DNA from 2 places in the Paraburkholderia sp. EG286A genome. Region 1 is predicted to be linked to the other one. Evidence: riboswitches for the same ligand, from Rfam matches in the RefSeq annotation. Region 1 holds a riboswitch; the other holds the start of a gene.

Evidence for each region. Region 1 has a riboswitch for thiamine pyrophosphate ahead of thiC (phosphomethylpyrimidine synthase ThiC). Riboswitches for the same ligand answer to the same signal wherever they lie in the genome.
Region 2: linked by a shared signal. The riboswitch ahead of AB4Y35_RS38615 (FAD-dependent oxidoreductase) and the one ahead of thiC (phosphomethylpyrimidine synthase ThiC) in region 1 are both predicted to bind thiamine pyrophosphate.

The regions. Positions count from the first base shown of each region.
Region 1 covers NZ_JBFRCB010000009.1:197,933-212,857, forward strand. The annotation lists gene AB4Y35_RS34410 (ABC transporter permease) at 1-260, shown strand, start outside; gene AB4Y35_RS34415 (ABC transporter ATP-binding protein) at 257-1,297, shown strand; gene AB4Y35_RS34420 (phosphodiesterase) at 1,320-2,147, shown strand; gene AB4Y35_RS34425 (MFS transporter) at 2,260-3,474, shown strand; gene AB4Y35_RS34430 (bacterioferritin) at 3,401-4,030, opposite strand; gene AB4Y35_RS34435 (DUF1328 family protein) at 4,087-4,248, opposite strand; gene AB4Y35_RS34440 (entericidin A/B family lipoprotein) at 4,419-4,556, shown strand; gene AB4Y35_RS34445 (EamA family transporter) at 4,720-5,613, opposite strand; gene AB4Y35_RS34450 (GreA/GreB family elongation factor) at 6,400-6,807, shown strand; TPP riboswitch at 6,905-7,034, shown strand; gene thiC (phosphomethylpyrimidine synthase ThiC) at 7,139-9,070, shown strand; gene AB4Y35_RS34460 (glycine zipper 2TM domain-containing protein) at 9,283-9,504, shown strand; gene AB4Y35_RS34465 (hypothetical protein) at 9,832-10,212, shown strand; gene AB4Y35_RS34470 (L-lactate permease) at 10,443-12,041, shown strand; gene bamC (outer membrane protein assembly factor BamC) at 12,145-13,383, opposite strand; gene AB4Y35_RS34480 (DUF2844 domain-containing protein) at 13,772-14,251, shown strand; gene AB4Y35_RS34485 (DUF3443 family protein) at 14,248-14,820, shown strand; gene AB4Y35_RS34490 (DUF3443 family protein) at 14,817-14,925, shown strand, end outside.
Region 2 covers NZ_JBFRCB010000013.1:69,047-83,971, forward strand. The annotation lists gene AB4Y35_RS38560 (ABC transporter permease) at 1-271, opposite strand, end outside; gene AB4Y35_RS38565 (ABC transporter ATP-binding protein) at 268-1,194, opposite strand; gene AB4Y35_RS38570 (lipid asymmetry maintenance protein MlaB) at 1,472-1,744, opposite strand; gene AB4Y35_RS38575 (phospholipid-binding protein MlaC) at 1,741-2,373, opposite strand; gene AB4Y35_RS38580 (VacJ family lipoprotein) at 2,551-3,561, opposite strand; gene mlaD (outer membrane lipid asymmetry maintenance protein MlaD) at 3,576-4,139, opposite strand; gene mlaE (lipid asymmetry maintenance ABC transporter permease subunit MlaE) at 4,213-4,989, opposite strand; gene AB4Y35_RS38595 (ABC transporter ATP-binding protein) at 4,986-5,807, opposite strand; gene thiE (thiamine phosphate synthase) at 5,977-7,089, opposite strand; gene AB4Y35_RS38605 (thiazole synthase) at 7,086-7,901, opposite strand; gene thiS (sulfur carrier protein ThiS) at 7,982-8,179, opposite strand; gene AB4Y35_RS38615 (FAD-dependent oxidoreductase) at 8,222-9,370, opposite strand; TPP riboswitch at 9,620-9,734, opposite strand; gene AB4Y35_RS38620 (ABC transporter ATP-binding protein/permease) at 10,044-11,801, shown strand; gene AB4Y35_RS38625 (SDR family NAD(P)-dependent oxidoreductase) at 11,798-12,574, shown strand; gene AB4Y35_RS38630 (MFS transporter) at 12,863-14,158, shown strand; gene AB4Y35_RS38635 (D-amino acid dehydrogenase) at 14,208-14,925, shown strand, end outside.

The DNA of each region.
Region 1 (14,925 bases):
CGCTTTCGATCGGCGAATTCAACCTCACGTGGATGCTGCACACGCCCGACACCAAAACGCTGCCAGTCGGCCTCGCGGACACTTACGCGTCGCTGCGCATCGAAGTGGGCAGCGCCTACACGATCCTCTTCTTCGTCATGACGATGCCGCTGCTCGTGGCGATGCAATGGCTCGGCGTGGACGTGCCCGGCTCCTCGGGAAAGCCCTCTGGCAAGCAGCGCCTCGCAGGCCAGCAAAATAACAACAAGGATTCCGAATGAAACTCGAACCGATCCCGATCACACTCACGCGCTGCGCGAAGACGTTTCGCGGCACGCGCGTGCTCGAGCCGCTCGATCTCGCGATCGGCGCAGGCGAGACGCTCGTGCTGCTCGGCCCTTCGGGCTGCGGCAAGACCACCACGCTGCGCATGATCGCGGGTCTGGAAACGCCCGACGCCGGCGGCCGCGTGGCCTTTGGCGACGAAGACGTGACCGCGCAGCCCATCGAGCGGCGCAAGGTCGGCATGGTGTTCCAGAACTACGCGCTCTTTCCGAACCTCGACGTGCGCGGCAACATCGGCTATGGCCTGAAGATCCAGCGCGTTCCCGCCGCCGATGTGCGCGCACGCGTCGACGAGCTGCTCGCGATGATGCGTCTCGAAGCGCACGCGGCCAAGCCGATCAACCAGCTTTCGGGCGGCCAGCGCCAGCGCGTGGCGCTCGCACGCGCGCTCGCGCCGCGCCCGCGTGTATTGCTGCTGGACGAGCCGCTCACCGCGCTCGATGCGCGCCTGCGCGACACCTTGCGCAGCGAGATGAACCTGCTGTTGCGTGAGCTGGGCGTGACGACGGTCTACGTCACGCACGATCAGGCCGAGGCGATGGAGCTGGGCGACCGCATCGTCGTGATGGGCGCGGGCCGCATCGAGCAGATCGGCACGCCGCGCGAGATCTACTTCCAGCCGGCGAGCCGTGCGGTCGCGCAGTTCGTCGGCACGCTCAACCGGATCGCCGGAGAATGGCAAGGTGGCATGCTGCGCACGAGCGGCGGCGCCGTGCCGGCCAGCGCGTCCCAGACCAGCGGCGCCGCCGAACTGTATTTCCGCCCCGAAGACGCCACGCTCGCCGACCCCGTCGGCGCGCAACTGCGCGGCGTGATCGAGCAGGCGACCTTTCTCGGCGAGCGCACGCGTCTCACGATCGGCGGCGCGGCGCCCGATGCCCTGCTCGTCGACGTGGCGGGCCGCGTCGAGCTGGCGCGCGGCACGCCGGTCGGCATTTCGATCGCCCCTGAAGCGCTCATCGCGCTCGCGTAACTTTTACTCAATGAGGACTACCATGCTGCTCGCCCAGATCAGCGACCTGCACATCAAGCCACCGGGCGCGCTCGCCTATCGCCGCGTCGATACGGCCGCTAGCCTCGCGCGTACCATCGCGCGGTTGAACGCGCTCACGCCGCGCCCCGACGCCGTGCTCATGACCGGCGACCTCGTCGACCAAGGCTCGGTCGAGGAATACCGGCACCTCAAAACGCTGCTCGACACGCTCGAGATTCCGTACTGGCTCCTGATCGGCAACCACGACGCGCGCGAGCCGCTGCGCGAAGTATTCGCTGATCGGCCCGAACTGCGCGAATGCGGCGAGTTCATTCAGTACGCCGTTGACCTCGGCGCGCTGCGCGTGATCGCCCTCGATTCGATGCAGCCGGGGCAAAGCGCTGGCACACTCTGCGCGGCGCGCCTCGCGTGGCTCGCGCAGCAACTCGACGCGGCGCGCGGCAAGCCCGTGGTCGTCGCGCTCCATCACCCGCCGTTCGACTGCGGCATCGGCCATATGGATGCGATCCGGCTCGACGACAGTGCCGCGCAGGCACTCGAAGCGCTCGTGTCGCAGCATCCCAACGTCGAGCGCGTGCTGTGCGGTCACGTGCACCGGCCCATGTTCGTGCGCTTCGGCGGCACGATCGCTGCGGCGGTGCCCGCGCCGGCCCACCAGGTCACACTCGACCTCGCGCCCGACGCGCCCTCCACCTTCACGCTGGAGCCGCCCGCCTTCGCGCTGCATCGCTACGATCCGCAGGGCGGGATCGTCACGCACCATGGCTATGTCGATACTTTCGACGGCCCGTATCCGTTCTACGAGCCCTCGGGCGAGCTGATTGCCTGAAAGCGCGACTGGCGGCGCGCTCCCGGGCCGCCAGCGCGATTGTGCGCGCTCCGGTATGATCGGCACGCTCGAAGCCTGCCTTTCGTATCACCGGGCGCCGCCCGCATCGCACATGTCCACACCTGATTCCGCAAACGCTGGCGCAGGCCAGTCTCTGCGCGGCCTGCTGCTCCTGCTCGCGACCATCGCGGGCGTCACGGTCGCGAACATCTATTTCAACCAGCCGCTGCTCGACGATTTCCGCCAGAGCTTCCCGTCCGGCGCCGCGTGGATCGGCGCCGTGCCGGCCGGCACCCAGCTCGGCTACGCAGCCGGCATGCTGCTGCTCGCGCCACTCGGCGACCGCTACGACCGCCGCCGCATCATCCTGCTGCAAACCGCCGGCCTGTGCGCCGCGCTGCTCGTCGCGGCCACCGCGCCTTCGCTTGCCGTGCTGGTCGGCGCGAGCCTCGCGATCGGCATTCTCGCCACCATCGCGCAGCAGGCCGTGCCGTTTTCCGCGGAACTCGCACCGCCCGAGGCGCGCGGCCACGCGGTGGGCACGGTCATGAGCGGCCTCTTGCTCGGCATCCTGCTCGCGCGTACGGCGGCCGGTTTCGTCGGCCAGTACTTCGGCTGGCGCGCGGTGTTCGGGGCGTCGATCGTCGCGCTGCTCGTGCTCGCGCTCGTGATCGTGAAGAAGCTGCCGAAGAGCCAGCCGACCTCGAAGCTCGGCTACGGCAAGCTGCTCGGCTCGATGTGGCATCTCGTGCTGGAGCTGCCCGGCCTGCGTGAAGCATCGGCGACCGGCGCGTGCCTCTTCGCAGCGTTCAGCCTCTTCTGGCCCGTCCTCACGCTGCTGCTCGCGGGCGAGCCGTTCCATCTCGGGCCGCAGGCGGCGGGCCTGTTCGGCATCGTCGGCGCGGCGGGCGCGCTGGCCGCGCCGATGGCGGGCCGCTCCGCCGACAAGCGCGGGCCGCGCGCGGTCATCACGATGTCGATCGTGCTGATGGCGCTCGCGTTCGTGATCTTCGCGTTCTCCGGCACGAGCCTGATCGGCCTCGTGGTCGGCGTGATCGTGCTCGACGTGGGCGTGCAGGCCGCGCAGATCTCGAATCAGTCGCGCATCTACGCGCTGCGCCCCGAGGCGCGCAGCCGCGTGAACACGGTGTTCATGGTCTGCTACTTCATTGGCGGCGCGACCGGTTCCGCCGTGGGCGTGACCGCCTGGCACGCATTCGGCTGGATCGGCGTGTGCGCGGCGGGCATCGCATTCACGGCGCTCGCCGGCTGGATTCACCATGCGACGCGCCCGCGCATGGGCGCGGGCGCGCAGACCTCTTCCTGAGCGCTAGCGGCAAGCGCGATTTGCGGAACAGCAAGTCCGTCATATCGTCGGCATGCTCTTCCTCCGTCGCGAGGATCTGCTCGAAGATGCGCCGCGTGGTGGTGTCGTCGTGGCCGAGATAGTTGATGATCGCGCGATAGCTCTCGATGGCGATGCGCTCCGCAACCAGATTCTCGCGGATCATGTCCTTCAGGTCGGATCCTTCCTTGTATTCCGAGTGCGAGCGCTCGACCAGCGTTGCCGGCGAGAAGTCGGGCTCGCCGCCGAGCTGCACGATGCGGGCCGCGAGCATGTCGGCGTGCTGCTGCTCCTCGGTCGCGTGCTGGAGAAACTCGGCGGCCACCGACTCGGACTCGATGCCCTTCGCCATGAAATGGTGCCGCTTGTAGCGCAGCACGCACACGAGCTCCGTGGCGAGCGAATCGTTGAGCAGCTTGAGCACGGTCTGGCGATTCGCGGGGTAATCCGGCGTGACCGGACCCTGATCGAGATTGCGGCGCGCCTCATCGCGCACGCGCTTGAGATCGAACTCAAACGAGGCGTGTGTCTTCGACATCTGACTCTCCTTCGAACATGGCATGCATGAGTGGGGTTGGCTTCGCATGGCGCGCATCATCGGTGCATCACGCCTAGCAGCAGCGTGACGACGAAGACCACGAGGAAGATGTAGAACAGGATCTTGGCGATTTCGGCCGCGCCCGCAGCGATGCCCGTGAAGCCGAACACGGCGGCGATGATCGCGATGATGAAAAACACGATGGCGTAGTGAAGCATGGCGTAGTCCTCCTTGTGGGCGGATGCGCTGCGCTATGTCGCGCCTGCATCGGCGCTAGCGCAAGCAGCGGACCCGACGCATGCGTGCACGCCGACGCATGGCGGCACAAATGACCGGGCACGCGACATGCTGGTGAGTCGTCTCCTTTGACACCGTGGAGGACTTCCTCATGAAACGCCTGATTGCCCTCTTTCTCGTTACCGCTTCTGTGGCAGCGCTCTCGGCCTGCAACACGATGGCGGGTGCCGGCGAGGACGTTTCCGCAGGCGGCCACGCCCTCACGAACTCCGCGGAAAAGGCGAAATAGTGTCTGGCAGACGGTAAAGGCGCCGGGATGACGGCTAACGCCCGAAAGGCTGCCGGTCACCGGTGAACGATGAAGTCGCGGCCGCTGTGCGCCTCAGGTGCGCAGCGGCCGCGCGCGCAACGCAACGCGATGATGCGAAACGCGTCGCGAAGTCAGGTTGAACTCAGGACGTGCGGCGGCGGTCGTCGAACAGGAACGACAAACCCACGCTGCCGAGAATCAGCACGGTCGCGACGACGGTTGCACTCGTGACCGGCTCGCCGAGCAGCAGCGCGCCGAGCGCGACGGCCACGACGGGATTCACGTACATGCAGCTACTCGCGACGAGCGGGCTGGTATGGCGGATCAGGTAGCCATACGCGACATAGGCCGCCATCGTGCCGATGAAAAGCAGGTAGAGGAACGCGAGGAGCGGCAGGAAATGCAGCTCGCCCATGCGTTCGCCGCTGATCCACGCGACCGCCGTCGAAATGGCGCCGCCGAGGCCGATCTGCAGCGCCGTCGCCAGGAAGAGATCGGTCGGCAACGTGAGCTTGCCTGCCAGATGCGCACCGATTGCCCAGAAGAGCGCGCCGCACAGAATCGCGAGACTGCCGCCCGCCGAGCCGGACGCGGCCCCGCCGTGGCTAAGGATGGCAATGCCGACGAGGCCGAGCGCGACCGCGGCCCATTCGGCCTTCGCCACGCGCCGCCCGGTGACCGCCGAGATCACAGTCGCGAACAGCGGCACCGTGGCGACCATCACGGCCGCCTTGCCGGTGCCCACCGTACGCATGCCGTAGGCGAGCATGCCGCTCGACAGGCCCACGAGCAGCGTGCCCACCACGCCCGCGTTGCGCACTTCGAGCAGCGTAGGCATGACGGGCCGCCGGCGCATGGCGAAGACGAACAGGCCGATCCCGGCGAGCAGATTACGCAAGCCGGAGAGCAGGAGCGGCGGGAACGAATCGAGCGCGACCTTCACGCCGAGATACGTCGAGCCCCAGACGAAGTAGACGACGGCGAGCGAGAGCGCGACGCGTCCGGTGCGCGATTGCGGCAGCCGTACGGCGCGCACGAAACGCCATAGCGCGGCTGCAACCTGTCGGGCCCCGGCGAATAAAGATTGAGTGTTCACGTGGAAAGGCAAACGGGGAGGCATCGTCATTTCACCGCGGCAGGTGAAAGGCAGGACCGCGGGCGCCCCGGCAGCAAGGTGGCGGGACGGGTGAAGCTCGACGGCATGGTGCAGATGCGCAAGAACGCGAAAAAAAGACGGAGTACGAAGGACACCCGGGACGGGCGAAGCGCATTATGCAACAACGCCGGGCGTTGCGGATGCTTTCAGGATGCTTTATGCGCGGCGATTCGTTGCGTGCGCGTCACAGTGGCAGCGGCGCAAGCCAGCACGGCCGATCGCGCACCATATCGACGTTCGCCGACCCGGTCACGCCACGCCGGTTGGATCGTGCTAGCATGAGACAACCTTTCGTTTAACTTTCATTAATCAGGTTTCGTACACGTCGCTCGCCATGCTTTCGCTCGTTTCGCGTCCCGTATTCGCCTTGCCGCCGCACCGTTTGCGCGGCGCGCCAGCGCGTGCACGCGCAAGGCGCGAGCGAACGGCGCCGTGGCCTCTCGACACCCGAGCGCGCACCCTGCCGCCCCTTTCCGCCCCGCTCTGCGCCGCCCGGCGCCCGCACTGAACCCGTCTCCCCCAATCCATCGGAGCCGTTCGGTCGGGCTCCGGGCCGATCCGTTACGCCCCGTTATGCCCCGCTGCGGCCCGCGCCCGATTGCGCGATTTCGCCCGCCGGCCCTCGCCGTTACCTCGAATCTTTTCTGGATCGCAAGGAAAACTGCCATGTCGAAGAAAATCCGTTACTTCACCGAACTCGATGTTGCCCGCCTCGAAAGATGCGCCGCCGAACCCGGCGCCGCCCCCGCGCGCCAGGCCATGCTCGACGAGCTGCTCGAACACGCCGTAATCGTGGAAGCGCGCGACATGGCCGCCAACGTCGTGACGATGAACTCGCAGGTCACGCTCGTCGATGAGCGCAACGGCGCCTCCCTCACGTACACCGTCGTCTATCCGCATGAGGCGAACGTCGACGCCGGGCGCCTGAACGTGTTCTCACCCGCGGGTCTCGCGCTCCTCGGCGCGAAGCGCGGCAACGCCGTGCGCTTCACGACGCCGGGCGGCGCCGTCGAAACGCTGAAGATCGAACGCATCCTGTTTCAGCCGGAAGCCTCGCAGGATTTCACGCTGTAAGATCCGCCGGCACGAAACACCGCGCCACACCGCGCCTGGCACATCGCACGCGAGATGGCACTTGCCAGATCGTCGCAGCGCGGTGTATCGTTTGGCCTTGCTTACGCGGGGGTCCTGCGTCATGCGCCGCATCGAACGAAAGTCGTGCAGCGTATTGCGCGGGTGAGAAATACCCTTTGAACCTGATCTGGATAATGCCAGCGCAGGGAAGCGTCCGGACTTCGCAACATCGCTCAACGCCTCACCTCATCACAGCGAAGTCCGTCCACGTTCCGTCTCGTCTCCTGCTAAGCCGCTGTTCCCACTTTGCTTTGCATGGAGAGAGAGACGCATGAACGCGAATCCCAAGTTCATTTCCGCCAACGCGCACGTCGACGAAGCCGCGATCGCGCCGCTGCCCAATTCCCGCAAGATCTACGTGACCGGTTCGCAGCCCGATATCCGCGTGCCGATGCGCGAGATCACGCAGGCGGATACGCCCACGGGCTTCGGCGGCGAGAAGAATCCGCCGATCTACGTCTACGACACCTCGGGTCCATACACCGACCCTGAAGCGAAGATCGACATTCGCGCGGGCCTGCCCGCGCTGCGTCAGGGCTGGATCGAGAAGCGCGGCGACACCGAAGCGCTGCCGGGCCTCTCCTCCGAGTACGGCCGCGAGCGCGCCGCCGACCCCGCGACGGCCGAGCTGCGCTTCCCCGGCCTGCACCGCACGCCGCGCCGCGCGACGGCCGGCAAGAACGTCACGCAGATGCACTACGCGCGTCAGGGCATCATCACGCCGGAGATGGAATACATCGCGATTCGCGAGAACCAGCGCCGCGCCGAGTATCTGGAAAGCCTCAAGGCCAGCGGCCCGAACGGCGCGAAGCTCGCCGCGATGATGGGCCGCCAGCATCCGGGCCAGGCGTTCGGCGCAGCCGCCTTCGGCGAGAACGCGCTCAAGGAAATCACGCCCGAGTTCGTGCGCGACGAAATCGCGCGCGGCCGCGCGATCATTCCCGCGAACATCAACCACCCGGAAAGCGAGCCGATGATCATCGGCCGCAACTTCCTCGTGAAGATCAACGCGAACATCGGCAATTCGGCGGTCACCTCGTCGATCGGCGAAGAAGTCGACAAGATGACCTGGGCGATCCGCTGGGGCGGCGACACGGTCATGGACCTCTCGACCGGCAAGCACATTCACGAAACGCGCGAGTGGATCATCCGCAACTCGCCGGTGCCGATCGGCACGGTGCCGATCTACCAGGCGCTCGAAAAGGTCAACGGCAAGGCCGAAGATCTCACGTGGGAAATGTTCCGCGACACGCTCATCGAGCAGGCCGAGCAGGGCGTGGACTACTTCACGATCCACGCGGGCGTGCGCCTGCAGTACGTGCCGCTCACCGCGAACCGCATGACGGGCATCGTCTCGCGCGGCGGCTCGATCATGGCCAAGTGGTGCCTCGCGCATCACAAGGAGTCCTTCATTTACGAGCATTTCGAAGAGATCTGCGAAATCATGAAGGCCTACGACGTGAGCTTCTCGCTCGGCGACGGGCTGCGTCCCGGCTCGATCTACGACGCCAATGACGAAGCGCAGCTCGGCGAACTGAAGACGCTTGGCGAACTCACGCAGATCGCGTGGAAGCACGACGTGCAGGTGATGATCGAGGGCCCCGGCCACGTGCCGATGCAGCTCATCAAGGAGAACATGGATCTCCAGCTCGACTGGTGCAAGGAAGCGCCCTTCTACACGCTCGGGCCGCTCACCACCGACATCGCGCCGGGCTACGACCACATCACCTCGGGCATTGGCGCCGCGATGATCGGCTGGTTCGGCACGGCCATGCTCTGCTATGTCACGCCGAAGGAACACCTGGGCCTGCCGAACAAGGACGACGTGAAGGAAGGCATCATCACGTACAAGCTCGCGGCACATGCGGCCGATCTCGCGAAGGGTCATCCGGGCGCACAGGTGCGCGACAACGCTTTGTCGAAGGCGCGCTTCGAGTTCCGCTGGGAAGACCAGTTCAACCTCGGCCTCGACCCGGACAAGGCGCGCGAGTTCCACGACGAAACGCTGCCCAAGGACTCGGCCAAGGTCGCGCACTTCTGCTCGATGTGCGGCCCGCACTTCTGCTCGATGAAGATCACCCAGGACGTGCGCGACTTCGCGGCCAAGCAAGGCGTGAGCGACGACGAGGCCCTCAAGAAGGGCATGGAAGTGAAGGCGGTCGAGTTCATCAAGCAAGGCGCCGAAATCTATCAGCGCCAGTAAGCGCTGACTTCGGGCCGACTCAGGGCTCACTACGCCCCGGCGGGCGCTCGCCGTCCGCCGAAACATTTTCTAACGACTCCCACAACTCTCTGACAAGCGCACACACCCGGATACGGGTCGCGTGGCTAGGATGGGGGTATCGAAGGTGTGGCGTGCGCGCCAGCGCACGTCGGACCGCCCACTCGAACGCATCATGCGTGGGGAGTCGAACAATGAATACGCTCAAACGTGCACGTACGCTACTCACGGTGACGACACTCGTCGCCGTGCTGGGCAGTCTTGGCGCTTGCGACAACATGTCGAGACGCGACCGCGATACGGTGATTGGCGCGGGCGTGGGCGGCGTGGCCGGCGCGGCGATCGGCGGCAATGCGCTCTCCACCGTGGGCGGCGCAGCGGTGGGTGGCGTGATCGGCAATCAGGTTGGCAAGTAAGTGGCAAACAGGCATTAGCGCCAGGACGAAGCGACGATGCGGCTGCACGACTGGCCGCACGATCGAAGCGACGGCACGGAACAGAAACGACACGGCAGGCAACACGCCATCCCAGGCGTGCATCAGGGAAGGATGCGCGGCGCAGACCCTCACGGGCTGCGCCGCGTTTGCTTGGGTCGATGCCATCGCAGCACCGTGCTACGCGAAATATTCGGTTAACGATGCACAACACAAAGCGCGTTCGTACGGCGTAAGCTCAAGCGATCAGACGGCTCGGGCCTGATGGCGATCATCCTGCGCGGCCGTTCGCCACTCGCGGAGCCCGCCATGAAACGTCCGTCTGTGTTTGTGATCGCCGCCGCGAGCGCGCTCCCCGCGCTTTCCGGCTGCTACTACTACGCCCCCTACGGCTACCCGCCCTACTACTACGGCACCGTGCCCGTCGCGGCCACCCAGCAGGAAACCGTAGTCGCGCAAACGGCGCCGAACCCGGCTCCGGCCGCGGTGCCCGACTCACAGTATCCAGGGCCGCTCTATCCTTCGCCGCCCGTTGCGATCGCCGTGCCCGCGTGGCCGGCCTATCCCGCTTATCCCGCCGCGTATCCCGCGTACTACCCTTACCCCGCGTACGGCTGGGGCTGGGGCGCGCCCGCCGTCTCGTTCGGCTTCGGCTACTGGGGCGGCGGCGGTGGGCACTGGCATCACTGACGCTCACGCTGCGCGCCACGCCGCCAAATGCGCCGCAAAACAGTGCCGGACCGTACTTTCCCTCCTTGACGCTCCCGTGTCGTTTTCTATCCTCCAAGTGGGCTTGCGGGGGATTGAAGCACCGCCTTAACTCGGCCGCCTGGCCGGGCACCGAACTCCACAGCCGACGACGCGCCCCGGCGCATGCTGCCACTGCTGCGCCGATAACGAACCAGCATAAAGGAGACGTGATGTTCCACCAGCTGTTGACCCCTATCGGAAATTCGCTGCTGTTTTCGTTTCTGATCGCCGCGCTGCCGATTCTCACCGTGCTCGCCCTGCTCGGCTGGGCGCGGCGGCCCGCATGGCAAGCCTCGCTCGCGGGGCTCGTGGTCGGTCTGATCGTTGCGATCGCCGGCTGGCAGTTTCCGGTCAATCTCGCGATCAGCTCGGTGCTCGCGGGCGTGGTGTTCGCGCTCTGGCCGGTGATGTGGATCGTCGTCACGGCGATCCTGCTCTACAACATCGCGCTGCGCTCGGGCCGCTTCGCGGCGTTTCGCATGTGGCTGCTCGACAATCTGCCCAACGACCGGCGCATCGTGCTCGTCGTGGTCGGCTTCTCGTTCGGCGCGCTGTTCGAAGGGATTTCCGGCTTCGGCACGCCGATCGCCATCACGAGCTCGCTGCTCATCATGCTCGGCTTCCCGACACTCGAGGCCCTGACCTTCACGCTCATCTTCAACACGGCGCCCGTGGCCTTCGGCGCGCTCGGCGTGCCGATCACCGTGCTCGGCGCAGTCACGCACCTGCCCTCCGATCTGCTCGGCCAGATGGTCGGCCGCCAGTTGCCGTTCTTCGCGTTGCTGCTGCCGTTCTATGTCATCGCGATCTACGCGGGCATGGGCGGCATGCTGCGCATCTGGCCGGTGCTGCTCGTCTCGGGCGGCAGCTTCGCCCTCACGCAGTTCGTCACCGCCAACTTCATCAACTACAGCCTCACCGACGTGCTCTCGTCGCTCGTCTCGCTGATCCTCACCATCCTGTTCCTGCGCGTGTGGAAGCCCGCGTCCGATCCGCGCTTCGCCATCAAGGTCGATCGCGCGAAGGAAGCGCGCGGCGCCGTGCCGGGCGCGCAGGGCTGGTATCCGTGGATCATCGTCGCGGCTGTCGTGATCATCTGGACCGTCGCGAAGATCTTCACGATCGGCGAGGTAAAGGTGCCGTGGCCGGGCCTCGACAAGGCCGTCTACATCACGCTCTACAGCACGCCCTATGGCGCGATCTGGGACTTCCAGCCGCTCGCCACCGGCACGGCGATTCTCGTCGCGGCGATCATCACCGCGTTCGTCGTGCGCCTGAAGCCCGCCGATTTCGGCGTCGCAATCGTCGATACCTGGGTGCAGACGCGCATCGCCATCCTCACGGTCGCGACCATCGTCGGGCTCGCGTTCCTCATGAACTACTCGGGGCTCACCTATACGCTGGGTCTCGGGGCGGCTTCGGTCGGCGCGTTCTTCCCGCTCGTTTCGGCCTTCCTCGGCTGGGTCGCGGTGTTCCTCTCAGGCAGCGACACCTCGGGCAATGCGCTGTTCGGCAACCTGCAGGTGGTGGCCGCGAAACAGCTCAACCTCAACCCGATCCTGATGGCCGCGACCAACTCGTCGGGCGGCGTGATGGGCAAGATGATCTCGCCGCAGAACATCGCGACGGGCGTCGCCACGACGGACCTCAAGGGGCAGGAAGGCATTGTGTTCGCGAAGACCTTCAAGCACTCGATCCTGTTGACGGTGCTGCTCGGCATCCTCGTGTGGCTGCAGCAGAACGTGCTCACCTGGATGATTCCGCACTGAGTACGGCTCGCGCGCGGGCATGAAAAAACCCGCCTGCGCGGCGATGCGCAGGCGGGTTTTCTTTTGCGGCTTGAGCCAGACTACGCTGGCTCAGGCGCAATGCTTAGTGCAGTTCGTCGACCACGAGGCTCATGATCTCCTGCGCCGGGCGCGACGAGTCGATCTGGCCGCTGTCGTCCACGATCGCGACGCGCGTCTGGTTGTCGGTCACGGCGCGCACGTTGAGCTTGTACTGCTTCGCGGTCTTTTCCTTGCGGCCGTGGAAGATCTGGTTCCAGAAGCCCTGCTCGTCCGAGCTGTGGTCCTTCGGATCGACGTAGCGCACGTAGTAGATGCCCTTCGTGCGGTCGCGATCGTCCACCGTGAAGTTCGCGCGATCGAGCGCGATGCCCACGCGCACCCACGCGCGGTCGTACGGCTCGCCGAGCGTGAGCTCCGACGAGGTGTACTGGCCCGAAGTGCCCTGCGCGTTCGACGAGCCGCTGCCCGATTGCTGGCCCACGGCTGCGACGTTCTGCGCGGCCATGGCGGCCGCAGCGGCGTCCGGAGCCTTCGACTTCGCGTCGGTGCCCTTGCTGTTGGCCTTGGCGTCGGCTTCGGCCGCGACCTGCGCGTCGGGCACACCCGGCTTCGCGTTCGCGAGCGTCATCATGAGGCGCTTGAGGTATTCGGCTTCGAGCGCGGGATCGTTGGGCTTCGGCACCCACTTGCTGGTGTCGTTGTTGGTGCCCGAGAGCTGTTCGCTCAGACCCTTCTGGCTGATGAACACATAGGTGCCGCCAGTGGGCGACGTTTCGAGGCGCGTGCGGTACTTGTTACGCTCGGCGGTCACGTACGAGTTGCCAGTGGCCCACGAGAGCGTGTTGCGGATGAGGCCGTCGCTGATCTTCGGATGGGTTTCGTTCCAGTCCGTTTCCATCACGCCCTTGTCGCGCTGGTCGACCACGAGCAGGAAGCCCTGTTCCTGCCAGAAGCGGCGCACTTGCGCCCAGACCTGGTCGGGCGTGCGGCTGTCGATCACGAGCCAGCTCTCCGTGCCGTCACGCTGGATATGCATGCCCGGCACCTGCGGAACCACCTGGGCCTCGTCGGACTGCGGCGCGGCGGCCTGGGTCTGCTTGAGGGAAGACAGCGAGGTTTCGCCGCCCTGCGGCGCGAGCGAGCGCTGGTCGGACGCTTCGTCGAGCATGTTCGGCGGCACAGCGAGCGAGGACTGCTTCGCCTTGGCGTCACTACGGTAATCGATCTTGCCCGGCGTCGGCGAGCTGCAGCCGGCGACCAGCCCGCCCGCCATCAGAAGCGCGAGTGCGCGTGCGGCAAGACGTTGATGAAAATCACTCATGTTCGGGTAATCCCTTCGGCTACGCCACGGCCAGTTTCCGTGGATCAACCAAACATTTTACCGGTCCGGCGGCCCGCTGTGCAAAAACCACGGGGTGGCACGCGATCCAGGCCCGGTATCCGCCGCGGCGACGCGCACCGAACCGCGCTCGCGGCTCCCCAAACCGACCGCACCGTAACATTCATCGACATTCGATCCGGCGCAGCCAACCTGCTGAAAAGCCGCCAATTTCCTTTTGGATCAATGCATTAACTCCGCTCCACGCCAAAACGTTGCTTTGCGCTATGCCGCCCTCCCACTCCGGGACGCTCGCAAGAACGACCCTGGTGCTAATTTCATTTCGAAATCTCAAAAAAAAGATTCATAAAAAGCAGGACCGGAGAGCGTCATGAAAACTTGCAATCTCACCCAGGCGGGCCGCGCCGCAGCCTTCGCCTGCGCGCTCAGTTGCCTCGGCTTCACCGCCGCCGTGCCGGCCCGCGCCGCGCTCGGCGACACCGCAGCCGTGCCGGCCGGCGCCGCCCTGCGCAGCGTCGGTGGCGGCGCCGGCCGCGTCGTCAGTTACGTCGACGACAACGGCACGACCATCAACGCCTATGTGGGCAGCGCGACCGGGACGGTCTTCGCGTACACGTGGCAGGGGCCGGCTCAGCCCAACGTGGAGGCGCTGCTGGGCCGTTACGCAGCCGACTGGCGCAGCGCCGCCGCGGCGCTTCACGCCACAGGCCGCAACGGCCTGCATGCCGCGCGCGTGGACGGCGCTCAGGTCGTGGTCGAGACGGCCGGCGGCCATATGCGCGCCTACGCGGGACGGGCATGGCTGCCCGCCGCGCTGCCCGCGGGCGTGAGCGCCGGGGATCTCCAATGAAAGCCCGCCCTCCGCGCCTCGCCCCCCACGCCCTCCTCGCACTCCTCCCGCTTTGCGCCGCGCTCACGGCTTGCGGTGGCGGCGATGCCGGAACAGCGTCCGCGACCACCGGCGCCACGGCACCCGCCAGCGTCCCGGGTGTCGCAAGCGCGCCGTCGACCACCGGCACGAGCGGCACCGTGCCGCAATCGACCACGCCCAATGTCGTGGCCGTCACGGTCGGCCCGACGCCCACCTCGACGCGCAACATGCTGATGACGAGCGTCACGGTCTGCGTGCCGGGCACCGCGGACTGCGCGAGCGTCGACCACGTCCAGGTCGATACTGGCTCGCAGGGCCTGCGCCTGCTCGCTTCGGCGCTGCCGGCGGGCTTCGCGCTGCCCGCCGTGCCAGCCGGCGCGGGGGCCGACATCGCCGGCGAATGCGCCGTGTTCGGCACGGGCTACACGTGGGGCGCGGTGCGCAGCGCCGACGTGAAGCTCGCGGGCGAAATCGCCGCCGCGCTGCCGATCCAGGTGATCGCCGACCCGGCCGTGCCGGCCGCGGCGCCGGCAGCGGCCTCGCGATGAACAGCGCCGCCACGCTGCGCTCGAACGGCATCCTCGGCGTAGGGCCGTTCAGCGCCGATTGCGGCGTGTCCTGCGTCAGGGCGGCAGTCACGCCGTGGTACTACG
Region 2 (14,925 bases), on a different contig from region 1:
GCACGAAGACGAGATTGCCCGTGATCTTCGACTGGATCAACGACGACGAGCTGTTCGCAAAGGCATTTTGCAGCACGCTCATCATCACGAGGCCGGGAATCAGGAAGCTCGTGTACTCCACGCCCGGATACACCTCGACGTGGCCGCGCAGCGCATGGCCGAAGATCGTGAGATAGAGCAGCGCGGTGATGACGGGCGCGAGCACGGTCTGGAAAGCGACCTTCCAGAAACGCAGCACTTCCTTGTAGAACAGCGTACGGAAACCGCTCATGCGAGACCCTCGACCACTTCAGGACCGTTCATCACCTGCACGAAGACATCCTCCAGATCGGCCTTGCGCACTTCCACTTCTTCGAGTTTGCAGCCGTTCGCGCGGCACTTCGCCAGAATGCGCTCCACGTCGTCGTAGCTCGCGAGGCGCAGCAGATGCTGGTGCGCGCTGGCGTTGGAAGGATCGACTTCGAGCGCGCGCAGATCGCTCGGCAACACGCCTTCCGAGAAACGCAAAAAGAGTTGCGTGCCCGCAAAGCGCTGCAGCAGCGCACTCGTGCGCTCGAGCGCGACCATCTCGCCGCGCCGGAGCATGGCGATGCGGTCGCACAACTGCTCGGCTTCTTCGAGATAGTGCGTGGTAAGGACGATGGTGTGCCCTTCGCGGTTCAGGCGCGCGATGAACTTCCAGAGCGTCTGGCGCAGTTCCACGTCCACGCCGGCGGTGGGTTCGTCGAGCACGATCACAGGCGGCCGGTGCACGAGCGCCTGCGCCACGAGCACGCGGCGCTTCATGCCGCCGGACAGCGCGCGCATGTTCACGTCGGCTTTCTCGGTGAGATCGAGATTGGCCATGACTTCGTCGATCCACGCGTCGTTGTTGCGCAGGCCGAAGTAGCCGGACTGGATGCGCAGCGTCTCGCGCACGGTGAAGAACGGATCGAACACCAGTTCCTGCGGCACGACGCCCAGGTTGCGGCGCGCGTTGCGGTAGTCGGCGACGACATCGTGGCCGCGGACGGCGATCGAGCCCTCGTCCGCGCGCGCGAGGCCGGCAAGAATGCTGATGAGCGTCGTCTTGCCCGCGCCGTTCGGGCCGAGCAGCCCGAAGAACTCGCCGTCTTCGACCGTGAAGCTGACGCCCTTGAGCGCCTGAAGCGACTTGTAGCGCTTCTTGACGTTACGGATTTCTATGGCTGGCATGACTAATACGCCGCCCGTTTGCGAACGGCGCGGCTCAAGAGTGCATCAATGCTGCGGGGAAGACCGGAATTGGGGACGGCTTATGAGGCCGGCTTTGCTGTCTCAGTGCACGCTTATTACATACCAAGCGGTACTTTTTGCGCCGAGGCAGCGCCCAAAAAACGGTTGATTATAGGCCAAGTCGGAAAGCGCGGCCTGGCCCTGGAGGGGAACGGCGTCGGCCCGGCAGTGCGGTGTGATACCGCTCGGACGCTAGCGTCCGGCCAGGCGACGCGGATCAATGTCGCTCGTCGAGAAGCGAATCGACGCCGTAGGCGCGCGCGAGAGAGGCGAGCGCGGGGGGCATGTTGAGTACGGCAAGGGAAGCGCCGCGCTCGCGCGCGGCACGCTGCCAGGCGATCAGCACGGCGAGCGCCGATGAATCGAACTGGGTGAGCGCTGCGCAGTCCACGGCGGTGGCGCCCGCCGAGATCTGCGCGAACCCGGCCGAGAGCGCGGCCTTCGCGCTTTCGTGGGTCAGGTTGGCACCGGTGGCGAAACGCTCGCTCACGAGGTCGCCTTGCCCGATGCGAGTTGCTGGTTACGCTGCGTGAGGAACTGGATCAGGCCGTCCACGCCGCCTTGCTGGATCTTTTCCTGGAACTGCTGCTGATACGCCTGGATGAGCCACGCGCCGAGCACGTTGATGTCATACACGCGCCAGCCTTGCGCCGTCTTGTAGAGGCGATAGTCGAGCTCGATCGGCTGGCCGCCGTTCATGACCGTCGAACGGACCACAACGTCGGTGTCGTCCGGGTTGGCGCGGAACGGCTTGTACTGGATCTGCTGGTCGCGCACCTGGGCGAGCGCGCCCGAGTACGTGCGGATCAGCAGCGTCTTGAACTGCTCGATGACCTGTTGCTGCTGCTCCGGCGTGGCCGTGCGCCAGTTGCGGCCCATCGCGAGCTGCGTGGTGCGGCGGAAGTCGGTGTACGGCAGGATCTTTTCGTTCACGAGCTGCGTGATCCTGCTGATGTCGCCGGACTGGATGGACTTGTCACCCTTGATCTGGCTCATGACCTGCTGCGTGACCGTCTGGACCATCGCGTCGGGATTGCTGGTGTCTACCGTCTGAGCGAACGCGCCGCCGGCAAACGAAAGAAACATGGCGAAAAACGGGTACAGAAAGAATTTTTTCATATCGAGTCCTGCTAGTTGGGGGACATCGCCCCGTTGGAACCAACGATATCACGCGAGATCTATCGCGCTGTGTCAAAACCGCCAGCAAAGTGCGACAAGCGTTTCTGCTTGTTACGTCAGACGTATAGGTCAGACGAACGCTCCGGCGAGGCGTTCCAGCACGCCGGAGCGCAGCGCTCAGTGCAGCCGCAGCATGCTCGGGAAGCCGATGCGCGCGGGCGGGATCATCTGGTCGCCCGGTACCGTGGTTTCCGACGCACCCACGGGTGCCGCGGCGCCGGCCGGGCCTTCCAGCGTGGCCGGGGCGGTCGTTGCGCCGTTCGGGTTGGCGGGCACCATGCTGGCCGCATTCGGCGTGGCCGCAGGCGCAGTGCCCGAAGCGGGCACGGCCGCACCGGCAGCCGCACCCGAAGCGGGGGCCGCCGCGCCCTCGTCGGTATCGTCGTACTTCGGCAGCGGCGCGCCATCGCCGTAGTCCGGCAGGTTGCTGTTGTCCGACGACGCGCGGCCATCCGACAACAGGTAGCGGCGGCGCTGCAGATAGGCGTTGCGGATGAACGAGTACTTGTCGATCGCCGCGCCTTCGAGCAGGTCGCTCGCGCCCAGCAGGTTGGCGCGCGTGCTCACCACGTTCAGGCCGTAGAGGCCCCACGACAGCGCGGCCGGATCCACATAGGTGAGCGGGTTGATGAAGTAGTTGGGCACGAGGCCGACGCCGTCACGCACCGTGCTCGGCCCGAACAGCGGCAGCACGAGGTACGGACCGGGCGGCACGCCATAGTGGCCGAGCGTGAGACCGAAGTCCTGGTTGTGCTTGGGCAGCTTTGCGAGCGTCGCGACGTCGAACAGGCCACCGAGGCCGAAGACCGTGTTGATCACGATCCGCATGATGTCCTCGACACCATCGGTGATCCTCAGCTGCAGGAAGTTGTTCGCGGCGTTGTACACGTCGCCGATGTTCGCGAAGAAGTTCGTCACGCTGTCGCGCACGGGTTGCGGCGTCACCTTCACGTAGCCCTGCGCCACCGGCTTGAGCGCGTACGTGTCAACCTTGTCGTTGAACGTGTACACCGTGCGGTTGAACCCTTCCCATGGATCTTCCTTCGACGGCGTCTGCACCGTCGAACAACCCCCGAGTGCAAGCGCTGCGACGCCAAGCGTAATGGCGCGCATGCGTATGGTCGTCATTCTTTTTCTCCTTCTTATTGGGCCGCCGAAGCCGCCGGTGCAGGCGCTGGGGCCGGCGCCGGTGCGGGCGCGGCAGCAGGCGCCGCATCCGTGCTCGCGCCGCTGGACGCCTTCGTGGCGCCCGAATCCGCCGCCTTGCTATAGAGGAACTGGCCGATCAGGTTTTCGAGCACGATGGCCGACTGCGTCATCGAAATGGTGTCGCCGGCCTTGAGCATTTCCGAGTCGCCGCCCGGCTCGAGGCCGATGTACTGCTCGCCGAGCAGACCCGACGTCAGGATCTTCGCCGACGTGTCCTTCGGAAACTGGTACTGCTGGTCGAGGTTGATCGTCACCAGCGCCTGATAGGTGTTGGAGTCGAAGCCGATCGAGGCCACCCGGCCCACGGTCACGCCCGCGCTCTTCACCGGTGCGCGCGGCTTGAGGCCGCCGATATTGTCGAACTTGAGCTTCACCGGGTAGGTGGACTGGAACGACAGCGAACTCATGTTGCCGGCCTTCAGCGCGAGAAACAGCAGCGCGATAAAGCCCAGCACCACAAACAGACCGACCCAGAAGTCGAGAGCATTCTTTTTCATCGTCATCCCAATGAGAATCCGTTGCGGCGTCGCTCACATGCGCGCCGCGCCGCCGGGTCGCTGCCCGGCGTCTTTAGCTGAACATCAGCGCGGTGAGCAGGAAGTCGAGGCCGAGCACCGCGAGCGACGCGTACACGACCGTCTTGGTGGTCGCGCGCGACACGCCCTCGGGCGTGGGCTTCGCCTCATAGCCCTGATAGAGCGCGGTGAAGGTCACGGCGAAGCCGAACACGATGCTCTTCACAACGCCGTTGCCCACGTCGGTCCAGACGTCCACGCCGCCCTGCATTTGCGACCAGAACGCGCCGGCGTCCACGCCGATCAGCACCACGCCCACCACGTAGCCGCCCAGAATGCCGACCGCGCTGAAGATGGCCGCGAGGATCGGCATGGCGATCACGCCCGCCCACATGCGCGGCGCGACCACCACGCGCACGGGGTCCACCGCCATCATCTCCATGGCCGTGAGTTGCTCGCCCGCCTTCATGAGGCCGATCTCGGCCGTGAGCGAGGTGCCCGCGCGGCCCGCGAACAAGAGCGCGGTGACAACGGGCCCGAGCTCACGCACGAGCGACAGCGCGACCAGCAGCCCGAGCGCCTGCTCGGAGCCGTAGCGGTTGAGCGTGTAATAGCCCTGCAGCCCGAGCACGAAGCCCACGAACAGGCCCGACACGGCAATGATCAAGAGCGAATAATTGCCGACGAAGTGGATCTGCTTCGTGACAAGACGCGGCCGGCGCAGCAGCGGGAAGAATTCGAGCACGAGGCGCACGAAAAAGCGCGTCGCATGCCCCGCGCGCGCGATCGTGTCGAGCACGGTGCGCCCGATCGAGCTGATGGCGCCGATCATGAGCGGCCTCCGCCAATGCCGAAGTCCGCTTCGAGCGGCAGGTTCGACGGGTAATGGAACCGGAACGGGCCGTCCGGCGCGCCGTCGATGAACTGGCGCACGATCGGGTCGGTCGAGGCGCGCAGCTCGTCGGGCGTGCCCTGCGCCTGCACCCGGCCGTTCGCCATGAAGTACACGTAGTCGGCGATCGCGAACGACTCGGGCACGTCGTGCGTGACGAGGATCGAGGTTGCGCCGAGCGCGTCGTTGAGCGTGCGGATGAGGTTCGCGGTGATGCCGAGCGAAATCGGGTCGAGACCCGCGAACGGCTCGTCGTACATCATGAGTTCGGGGTCGAGCGCGATGGCGCGCGCGAGCGCCACGCGACGCGCCATGCCGCCGGAAATCTCCGAAGGCGCGAGGTCGCGCGCGCCACGCAGGCCGACGGCGTTGAGCTTCATGAGCACGAGGTCGCGGATCAGCGCTTCAGGCAGATCGGTGTGCTCGCGCAGGGCGAAGGCGACGTTCTCGAACACCGACATGTCGGTGAAGAGCGCGCCGAACTGGAAGAGCATGCCCATCTTGCGGCGCAGGGCGTAGAGGCCGTCGCGCGATTGCGCGCCGACGTCTTGGCCGCCGAACAGCACCTGGCCGCGCTGGGCGCGAACGAGGCCGCCGATCAGACGCAGCACTGTCGTTTTTCCGCCACCGGAGCCGCCCATGACTGCCACTACCTGACCGCGCGGGAAGCGCATGTTCAGGCCGGACAGGACGAGCCGGTCGCCGTATCCGAAGTCGACGTCGCGCAGCTCCAGCAGGGTCTCAGAGGTTGAGGGCACGTGGCAGACAGTCCATTTACACGAAGGCGGGATTATAGGGCCATCGTGGAAAACCTGCCGTGACGCCCCTGGACCCGTTGATGTAAGCCGCAAACGCCCGCTGCTGCGGGTTGCGGCCCCCTCGGCACCTGGCCGCGCACGCGGCGCAGCCCGATGCCAGGGCGGACCATTATTGCGTAAACGCGTTGCGCAATGCAGCAACCGCGGCAGCCGGGTCGGCCGCCTCGGTCACGGCGCGCACTACCGCTGCGCTGCCGGCGCCCGTGGCGAGCACTTCGGGCAGCACGTTGCCGTCGATGCCGCCGATCGCCACCATCGGCACGACACCGTCCAGCAGCTTCACGTAGCGGGCCAGACGCGCGAGTCCCTGGGGGGCCGTCGGCATGGCCTTGGTCGTGGTGGCGAAGACGGCGCCGCAGGCGAGGTAGCTCGGACGGAAATGCAGCGCCGTGAGCATCTCGAAGTAGCCGTGCGTCGAGAGGCCAAGGCGCACGCCGGCCGCCGCGATCGCGCCGAGGTCGGCTTCGCGCAGGTCTTCCTGGCCGAGGTGCACGCCATAAGCGCCGGCCGCGACGGCCTCCTGCCAGTGATCGTTGATGAAGAGCTGCGCGTCGTGCTTGCGGCCCGCCGCGACGCAGCGCTCGATTTCGCTCGTGAGCGCCGGCGACTTCGGCTGCTTGCTGCGCAGCTGCACCGTCTCGACGCCGAAGTCGAGCACGCGCTCGACCCACTCGGCCGTGGGCAGCACCGGATACAGGCCGAGCTTCGCGGGACACGGCGCGAACGGCTGCGCGGGCGCGGCGGGCAGGCCCAGCACGCGCGGAAAACGCTCGATGTCGACGGGCCAGGCGTCGGCCTGCTGCTCGTCGCCGTCGCGCCAGGCGAGCGCGAGCACGAGCGCGTCGTGCGGATCGAAGCCGCAGTCGAGGAACGCCGCCAGCGCCGGGATCCAGTCTTCCGCCAGCTCGCCCTCGAGCGCGTAACGCTCGCCGCCCAGATGCAGCGTGGCGCGCGCCGCCTTCGGGTGTTCGCCCGCGGCTTCGATCACGCCCGCGCCGTCGGTCATCCAGCGCGCGATGTTGGCCAGATGCGGCGCCGCGTCGGTCACGATGATCAGATCGCCGCCGTTGGGCGCGTCGGGCGGCGTGAGACAGATGCGCCACGGCGCATGCGTGGGCTGCCAGTCGCCCAGGCACGCGCGGATGCGCTCCGCCGTTTCGGTGAGTTCGTCGGCGGGCGGCCAGAACAGTTCGCGGTCCTGCAGGCGCAGCGTTTCAGTCATCGCTTGTCTCCATCCTGGTGCCAGAAAGGCATGCCCACCACGGGCGTGCTCGCGACCGCCGCTTCGCGCTCGGCCATCGGTCCGGCGAGAAACGCGGCGCGTCCCGCCTCGACGCCCTGCGCGAACGCGCGCGCCATCGCCGCGGGATGCGTGGCCTGCGAAACGGCCGTGTTGAGCAGCACGCCGTCGAAACCCCACTCCATCACCTGGCACGCGTGCGAAGGCACGCCCAGGCCCGCATCGACGATCAGCGGCACATCGGGCAAGCGCTCGCGCAGCACGCGCAAGCCGTAGGGGTTGATCACGCCCTTGCCGGTGCCGATCGGCGCGCCCCACGGCATGAGCGCCTCGCAGCCCGCGTCGAGCAGACGCCGGCCAATCACGAGATCCTCGGTGCAATACGGCAGCACCTTGAAGCCATCCTTCACGAGGCGCGACGCGGCCTCGATCAGGCCGACCGGGTCGGGCTGCAGCGTGTAGTCGTCACCGATCAGTTCGAGCTTGATCCAGTCGGTTTCGAAGACTTCGCGCGCCATGTGCGCCGTCGTCACCGCCTCGTTGACGGTGAGGCAGCCGGCCGTGTTCGGCAGGAGCGGCACGCCGTGGCGCTTGAGCAGGTCGAAGAAGCCGGCCTCGGCGGTGCCCTCGTTCATCTGGCGGCGCAGCGCGACGGTGATCATGCCGGGGCGCGCGGCGGCCATCGAGTCGGCGAGCGACTGCAGCGACGGATAGCGCGACGTGCCGAGCAGCACGCGGCTCGCGAAGGTTTCGCCGTAGAGCGTGAGCGCGTCGGCGGTGGAGGTGGTGGTCATGGGTTGGAATCCTTGGCGGTGTCGTGAACGCGCTCGCCGTGTATGCGATGCGCGCGACCGGAGGCTTGGGCGAGCGAGGCTCAGCCGCCGGCCACGGGGCTCACGACGTCGAGGCGGTCGCCCGCCTGGAGCGAGCGCGCGCCATGCTGGGTGCGCGCCACGAAATCGCCGTTCAGGGCGACGGCGAACGGCGGACGCGCACCGAATGCGGTGAGCGCATCGGCGACAGTCGCGCCCTCGGGCAGCGTGATCGGCTTCTGGTTGATATGAATGTCCATGGCAAATACGTTCTCAAACTGCGGATTGTTTCTGGTGAGGCGTCAGGCCGGCTCGTGCGCGCCCTGCGCGTGCAGCATCTCGCCCCAGCGCGACGCGCGGCGCAGCGACTCGAAGGAATCGGCATCGCTCACGCGGGCGTCGAGCAGCGCCTGGGCGACGCGCGCGGCTTCGTCGGCGACTTCCGGCGCGATCATGAAGCCGTGCCGATAGAGGCCGTTCACGCGCAGCGTGGTCTTGCCGTCCCAGATGAGCGCCGGGCGGTGGTCGGGCAGCGTCGGGCGGCACTGCGTATTCAACTCGAGGATGCGCGCCTCGCCGAACGCCGGATGCACCGCAAACGCCGCGCTCAGCAGTTCGAGCGCCGAGCGCACGCTCACGGGCGAACGGTCCTCGCCTTCGATCTCGGTCGCGCCGATCACGAAGACATCGTGTTCCTTGGGCGCGATATAGAGCGGATAGCGCGGATGCAGGAGCCGCACCGGGCGCGTGAGCGTGATGCCGGGCGCGTGCACGCGCGCGACTTCGCCGCGAATGCCGCGCAAACCCGGCAGCGAAGGTTTGGCGCCCAGCCCGCGGCAGTCGATCGTCACGCGCGCGGGCGGCGGATTGGCCTCGTCGACCGTGGTGTGCCAGTGGGTATCCACGCCGCGCGCGGCGAGCCCCGCCGCCAGCGCGGCCAGGGCCTGGCGGTTGTCGAGCTGGCCCTCGCCTTCGAGCAGCCAGCCGCGCGCGAAGCGCCCGGCGAGCGCCGGTTCGGCGGCGTCGAGCTGCGCACCGGCGAGCGCGACGAAGTTGGCATCGGCGAGCGAGCGCGGCGCATTCGCGCGCACGCGGCGCTCGAAGAGCGGGGCTTCGGTGCGATCGGCGCTATGCCAGACCACGAGCGTGCCGTTGCGCTGGAAGAACACGGGCTCTGGCAGCTCGGCCAGGATGCGCGGCCAGGTTTCGAGCGACGCCACGCCAAGCTCGGTGATGAGCAGTTCGGCGACAGCGGCCTCGGCGAGCGGCGCAAGCATGGCCGCCGCGACCCAGGCGGCGGCTTCGCCGCCTTCGGGCCCGCCACGCTCGTAAAGCGCGACGCGATGGCCCTCGCCGGCCAGACGCCATGCGACGAGCCGGCCGCTCAGGCCGCCGCCGAGCACGGCGAAGTCGGGCACGCTGCCCACGTTATGGTTGCGGGCGCGGCTCATGACGATGCTCCGTCACGCAAGGCGAACGCGATAAGAATCGGGGAACAAAGAGAATAGGCGGTCATCGTATCCTTTCCGTACGGCAGCAGCAGACGTACCCAAGGACGAAACCGGCTGGCAAGGCCGACCGTGGAGGCTATGCGGCGCAGACGGCCCGTACGGAATGCGTACGAACCCATGCGCCCAAAGCGCAGCCCGGCGGGAAACCTGGCGCCCCCGCCTTTTCAAAACCCAGGCTGGGCGCTCCGGTAAGACTTTCTGGAAACTTCCCGCGCCGGTATTACCCGGATCGGGTGCAAAGGGTTTCTCTCAGCCTCACTGGCGGCATGCCCGGCATACCGGTGAAGCACCCCTGTTTCGTCAACGACGATTAGACCACAAAACGCGCGCGGCCCGCAAACCTCGACGGAACCGGGGGACGTGGTCTGGCACAATGCCCTGAACCCGCCTCTTTCGCCTCGCAAGCCCGCGCGGTGAGACAATGGGCGCCACGCTACGGCGGCGCCGGCGTGCGCTTTTGTCCACGCCTGGCGCCGGTTTTGGCTCCGCCTGTGACCCGTTAAGACTCACTTAAGCGCCCGACGACAGAATCGCTGCAAAAATCGCTGCAACGCTGCCGCCGTGCGGCGCGCGGCGCATGCCCCCAGCGGGCCGCCACACCTTCAGGACGCACATGACCAACCAACCTGCCCGCGCCACGCCCGATCAGAACGAGCATCAGAAGATCACCGCGTGGAGCCTGATCAAGCCCTACTGGGTCTCCGAGGAACGCTGGATCGCCTGGGGCCTGCTCGTCGCGATCATCGTGATGAACCTGCTCGTCGTGTGGATCAACGTGCGCCTGAACGGCTGGAGCGCGGAGTTCTACAACGCATTGCAGGCCAAGGACGTCAAGCGCTTCCCGCCGCTGTTGATGACCTTCACCGAACTGGCGTTCGGCTTCATCATCCTCGCGGTGTATGGCCGGTATCTGCGCCAGATGCTCGGCTTTCGCTGGCGTCAGTGGCTCACCACGCGGTTCCTGAACGAGTGGCTCGGCAAGGGCGCCTTCTACCGCATCGAGCGCGACCGCCTCGCCGACAACCCCGACCAGCGTATCAGCGACGACCTCCAGTCGTTCGCCACGACCACCCTGTCGCTCACGCTCGACCTGCTCTCGACGGTCGTCACGCTGATCTCGTTCATCACGATCCTGTGGACGCTCGCGGGCGCGCTCACCGTCACGCTGGGCGGGCAGCCGCTCGCGATTCCGGGCTACATGGTCTGGGCCGCCGCGCTCTATGCCGTGTTCGGCTCGCTCGTGATCCAGAAGGTCGGCCACCCGCTCGTGTCGATCAACTATCAACAACAAAAGGTGGAAGCGGACTTCCGCTTCGGCCTGATCCGCCTGCGCGAAAACGCCGAGCAGATCGCCCTCTACGACGGCATGGACACCGAGCGCGGCAACGCGCAAGGCCTCTTCGCACACATCAAGGACAACTGGTGGCGCGTGATGAAGTACACGAAGCGCCTCACCTTCGTGCTGAGCTTCTACGGCCAGATCGCCATCATCTTCCCGCTCGTGGTGGCCGCGCCGCGCTACTTCGCGGGCGCCTTCACGTTCGGCGTGCTGATGCAGATCTCGCAGGCGTTCGGCACCGTGAGCGACTCGTTCTCGTGGTTCATCAACAGTTACTCCACGCTGGTCGAATGGCGCGCTACCGTGAATCGTCTGCGCGAATTCGTGCGTGTGGTGCACTCGCCGCGTCTGAAGGAATCGGTCTCGCCCGCCACCGAGCACGGCGGCATCAACCTGCACTTCATCGACAACAACGAGCTCGCCACCGAGCACCTCAAGCTCTCGCTGCCCAACGGCACGCCGCTCTCGGAAGTGCGCGACATCGCCATCAAGCCGGGCTCGCGCTGGCTCGTGCGCGGCCCCTCGGGCGCGGGCAAGAGCACGCTGATGCGCGCGCTCGCGGGCCTCTGGCCGTTCGGCGAAGGCTCGATCGACGCGCCTGTCGATGCGCGCATGATGTTCATCCCGCAGCAGAGCTATCTGCCCATCGGCACGCTCAAGGCGGCGCTCACCTACCCCTCGCCCGCCGACGACTACAGCGACGAAGACTGCCGCGAAGCGCTGCGCGCCTGCCGCCTCGAAGAGTACGTGGATCGTCTCGGCGAATCGGCGCACTGGACGCGCGTGCTCTCGCCGGGCGAGCAGCAACGCCTTGCGGGCGCGCGCGTGCTGCTGCACAAGCCCGACTATCTGTTCCTCGACGAAGCGACGAGCGCGCTCGACCCCGACAACGAAAGCCGGCTCTACAAGCTGTTCATGGAGCGCCTGCCCAAGGCGGCGATCGTGAGCGTCGCGCACCGCGAGTCGCTCGCGGCGTACCACCACGACACGCTCGAGATCGAGCGCATGCCCGAAGAGCGGGTTGCCGCGTGAGTGCAAGCGCCGAGCGCCCTGAACGCGTCGTGCTGATCACGGGCGCGGGCTCGGGGATCGGCGCGGCGCTCGCGCGGCGCATCGCGGCGCCGGGTGCGGCGTTGATGCTGCACGCGCGCGGCGCGGATGAGGCGTCGCGCGCGCGGCTCGCCGCCGTCGCCGCCGGGTGCGAGCAGCGCGGCTCGGCCTGCGCCACCGCGTACGGCGATCTCGCGCAGGCCGGCCAGGCGAGCGCGCTCGTGGACGCCACGCTCGCGCACTTCGGCGCGCTCGACCAGCTCGTCGCCAACGCCGGGCATGCGCAGCGCCAGACGCTCGCCGCGCTCGACGCCGCGTCGCTCAAAGGCGCATTCGCGGCCATGCCCGCCGCATTCGCTGCGCTCGTGCAACGCGCGCGGCTAGCGCTGGAACGCTCGGCGCGCGCCCGCGTGGTCGCGCTGAGTTCGTTCGTCGCGCACCGCTACCGCGCCGGCGCGCCGTTCGCGGCCACCGCCGCCGCGAAGGCCGCGCTCGAATCGCTGGCGAAAACCGCCGCGGCGGAGCTGGCGCCGCACGGCGTGACCGTCAACTGCGTCGCGCCAGGCTATACGCGCAAGGACAAGGGCCCCACGCCGGAAAACGCGCCGGTGTGGGAGCGCGCGGCGCAGGAAACGCCGCTCGGCCACGTGGCCGATCCCGCCGATGTCGCCGAACTCATCGCCTTCCTGCTCTCGGACGCCGCACGCCACATCACCGGCCAGGTGATTCATGTCGATGGCGGGCTTACGCTCTAGCGCCGTGCGGTCCCCGCGCCATCGTTCGCTCGCTATCGAACTAAACCCGAACTAAACATCGGAATACAACGATAGCGGGCGCCCCCAAATTGCCCCTCGCCTCAGCGCGGTTTCGCACCGTAAAATACCCCTCCAGCACACCGGAGACGGGCGGCGTCGCACCGCGCAGCCCGCCAGCGTCAAGCGCACACGCCACCCAATGCGTGCTGCGCCGGCCGGGTCGCAAGCGCCGCACGCGCCGCTCGCCCGGTTCGTTGCGCGCACAACGAATATGGGGGAAGACACGCGATGGGCTACTTTCACTGGTTCACCGAGTTGAACGCGCGCGAGCGGCGCACGCTCTACGCGGGATTCGGCGGCTACGCCGTCGATGCGTTCGACTTCATGATCTACTCGTTCCTGATCCCGACGCTCATCGCGACCTGGGGCATGAGCAAGAGCGAGGCCGGCATGATCGCGACCAGCTCGCTGATCTCGTCGGCGATCGGCGGCTGGCTCGCCGGCATCCTCGCCGACCGCTACGGCCGCGTGCGCGTGCTGCAGTGGACCATCGCCACCTTCGCGCTCTTCACCTGCCTCTCCGGCTTCACGCATTCGTTCTGGCAACTGCTCGCCACGCGCACGCTGCAGGGCATCGGCTTTGGCGGCGAATGGACGGTCGTCACGATGATGATGGCCGAAACGATCCGCTCGCCGCAGCATCGCGCCAAGGCCGTGGGCACGGTGCAGAGCAGCTGGTCGTTCGGCTGGGGCGCGGCCGCCATCCTGTACTGGGCCTTCTTCGCCCTGCTGCCCGAGGAATACGCGTGGCGCGCGTGCTTCTGGATCGGCATCGTGCCTGCGCTCTGGATTCTCTACGTGCGCCGCAACGTGAGCGACCCCGACGTGTTCGTCGCCACGCGCCGCGCGCGCGAAAGCGGCGCGATCCAAAGCCACTTCATGCAGATCTTCGCGCCCGCGCATCTGGCCACCACCCTGCTCGGCAGCGCGCTGTGCACCGGCATGCTCGGCGGCTACTACGCGATCACCACCTGGCTGCCCACCTACCTCAAGACGGTGCGCCACCTTTCGGTGTTCAACACGAGCGGCTATCTGATCGTGCTGATCGTCGGCTCGTTCACGGGCTACATCGTCGGCGCGATCCTGTGCGACAAGATCGGCCGGCGCGCCTCGTTCATCCTGTTCGCCATCGGCTCGTTTGCGCTCGGCATGGCGTACACCATGCTGCCCATCACCGACACCGCCATGCTCCTGCTCGGCTTTCCGCTCGGCATCGTCGTGCAAGGCATTTTCGCGGGCGTGGGTGCGTATCTCTCGGAGCTCTACCCCAACGCGATCCGCGGCTCGGGCCAGGGCTTCTGCTACAACCTCGGACGCGGGCTCGGCTCGTTTTTCCCCATTCTCGTAGGCACGTTCGCGCAAACCACCTCGCTCGTGAAGTCGATCGGCGTGGTGGCCGGCGCGGGCTATCTGCTCGTGATCGTCGCGGCGCTGTGCCTGCCGGAAACGAAGGGCAAGGCGCTGACCGAGGAAGTGCCTGCTGCAGGTAGCGAAAGAGCGTCTGCGGAGTCCACTGCACGATGAGCGCGAACATGCTGCAATACCGACCGTCCCTCCCTGTTGTGCGACCGGCATGAAAACGATCGTCCTCGGCGCCGGTGTGATCGGCGTCGCTACTGCGTACTATCTGAGCGAACGAGGCTGCGACGTCACGGTCGTCGAACGGGAACCGGGGGTCGCGCTCGGCACGAGCTTCGGCAACGCCGGCGTCATCGCGCCGGGCTATGTCACGCCGTGGGCCGCGCCCGGCATGCCCGCGAAGCTCATCAAGTATCTGCTCAAGCCCACCTCGCCGCTCATCTTCCGGCCCACGCTCGACGCCGCGCAGTGGCGCTGGATCGCGCGCTGGCTGCGTGAATGCGATCTCGCGCGCTTTCGCGTGAACAAGCAGCGCATGCAGCGCATTGCCTATTACAGCCGCGAATGCCTGCACGCGTTTCGCGCCGCGCACGCGTTCGAGTACGGGCGCAGCCAGGGCTATCTGCAGCTCTTTCGCAGCGACTACGACCTCGAACTCGCGCAACCGGCGCTCGGCGTGCTGCGCGATGCGGGCATCGTCTATCGCGAACTCGATGCCGCCGCCTGCGCGCAGGTCGAGCCGGGGCTCGCCTGGTCACGTGTGAAACCGGTGGCGGGCGTCTATCTGCCCGAGGACGAGGCCGGCGACTGCGCACGCTTCACGCGCGAGCTGCGCTCCGTCTGCGAAGCACGCGGCGTCGCGTTTATGTTCGATACCGAAGTGCTCGCGCTCGAAGCCGCGGGCGGCAAGGTAAGCGGCGTGCGCGTGCGCG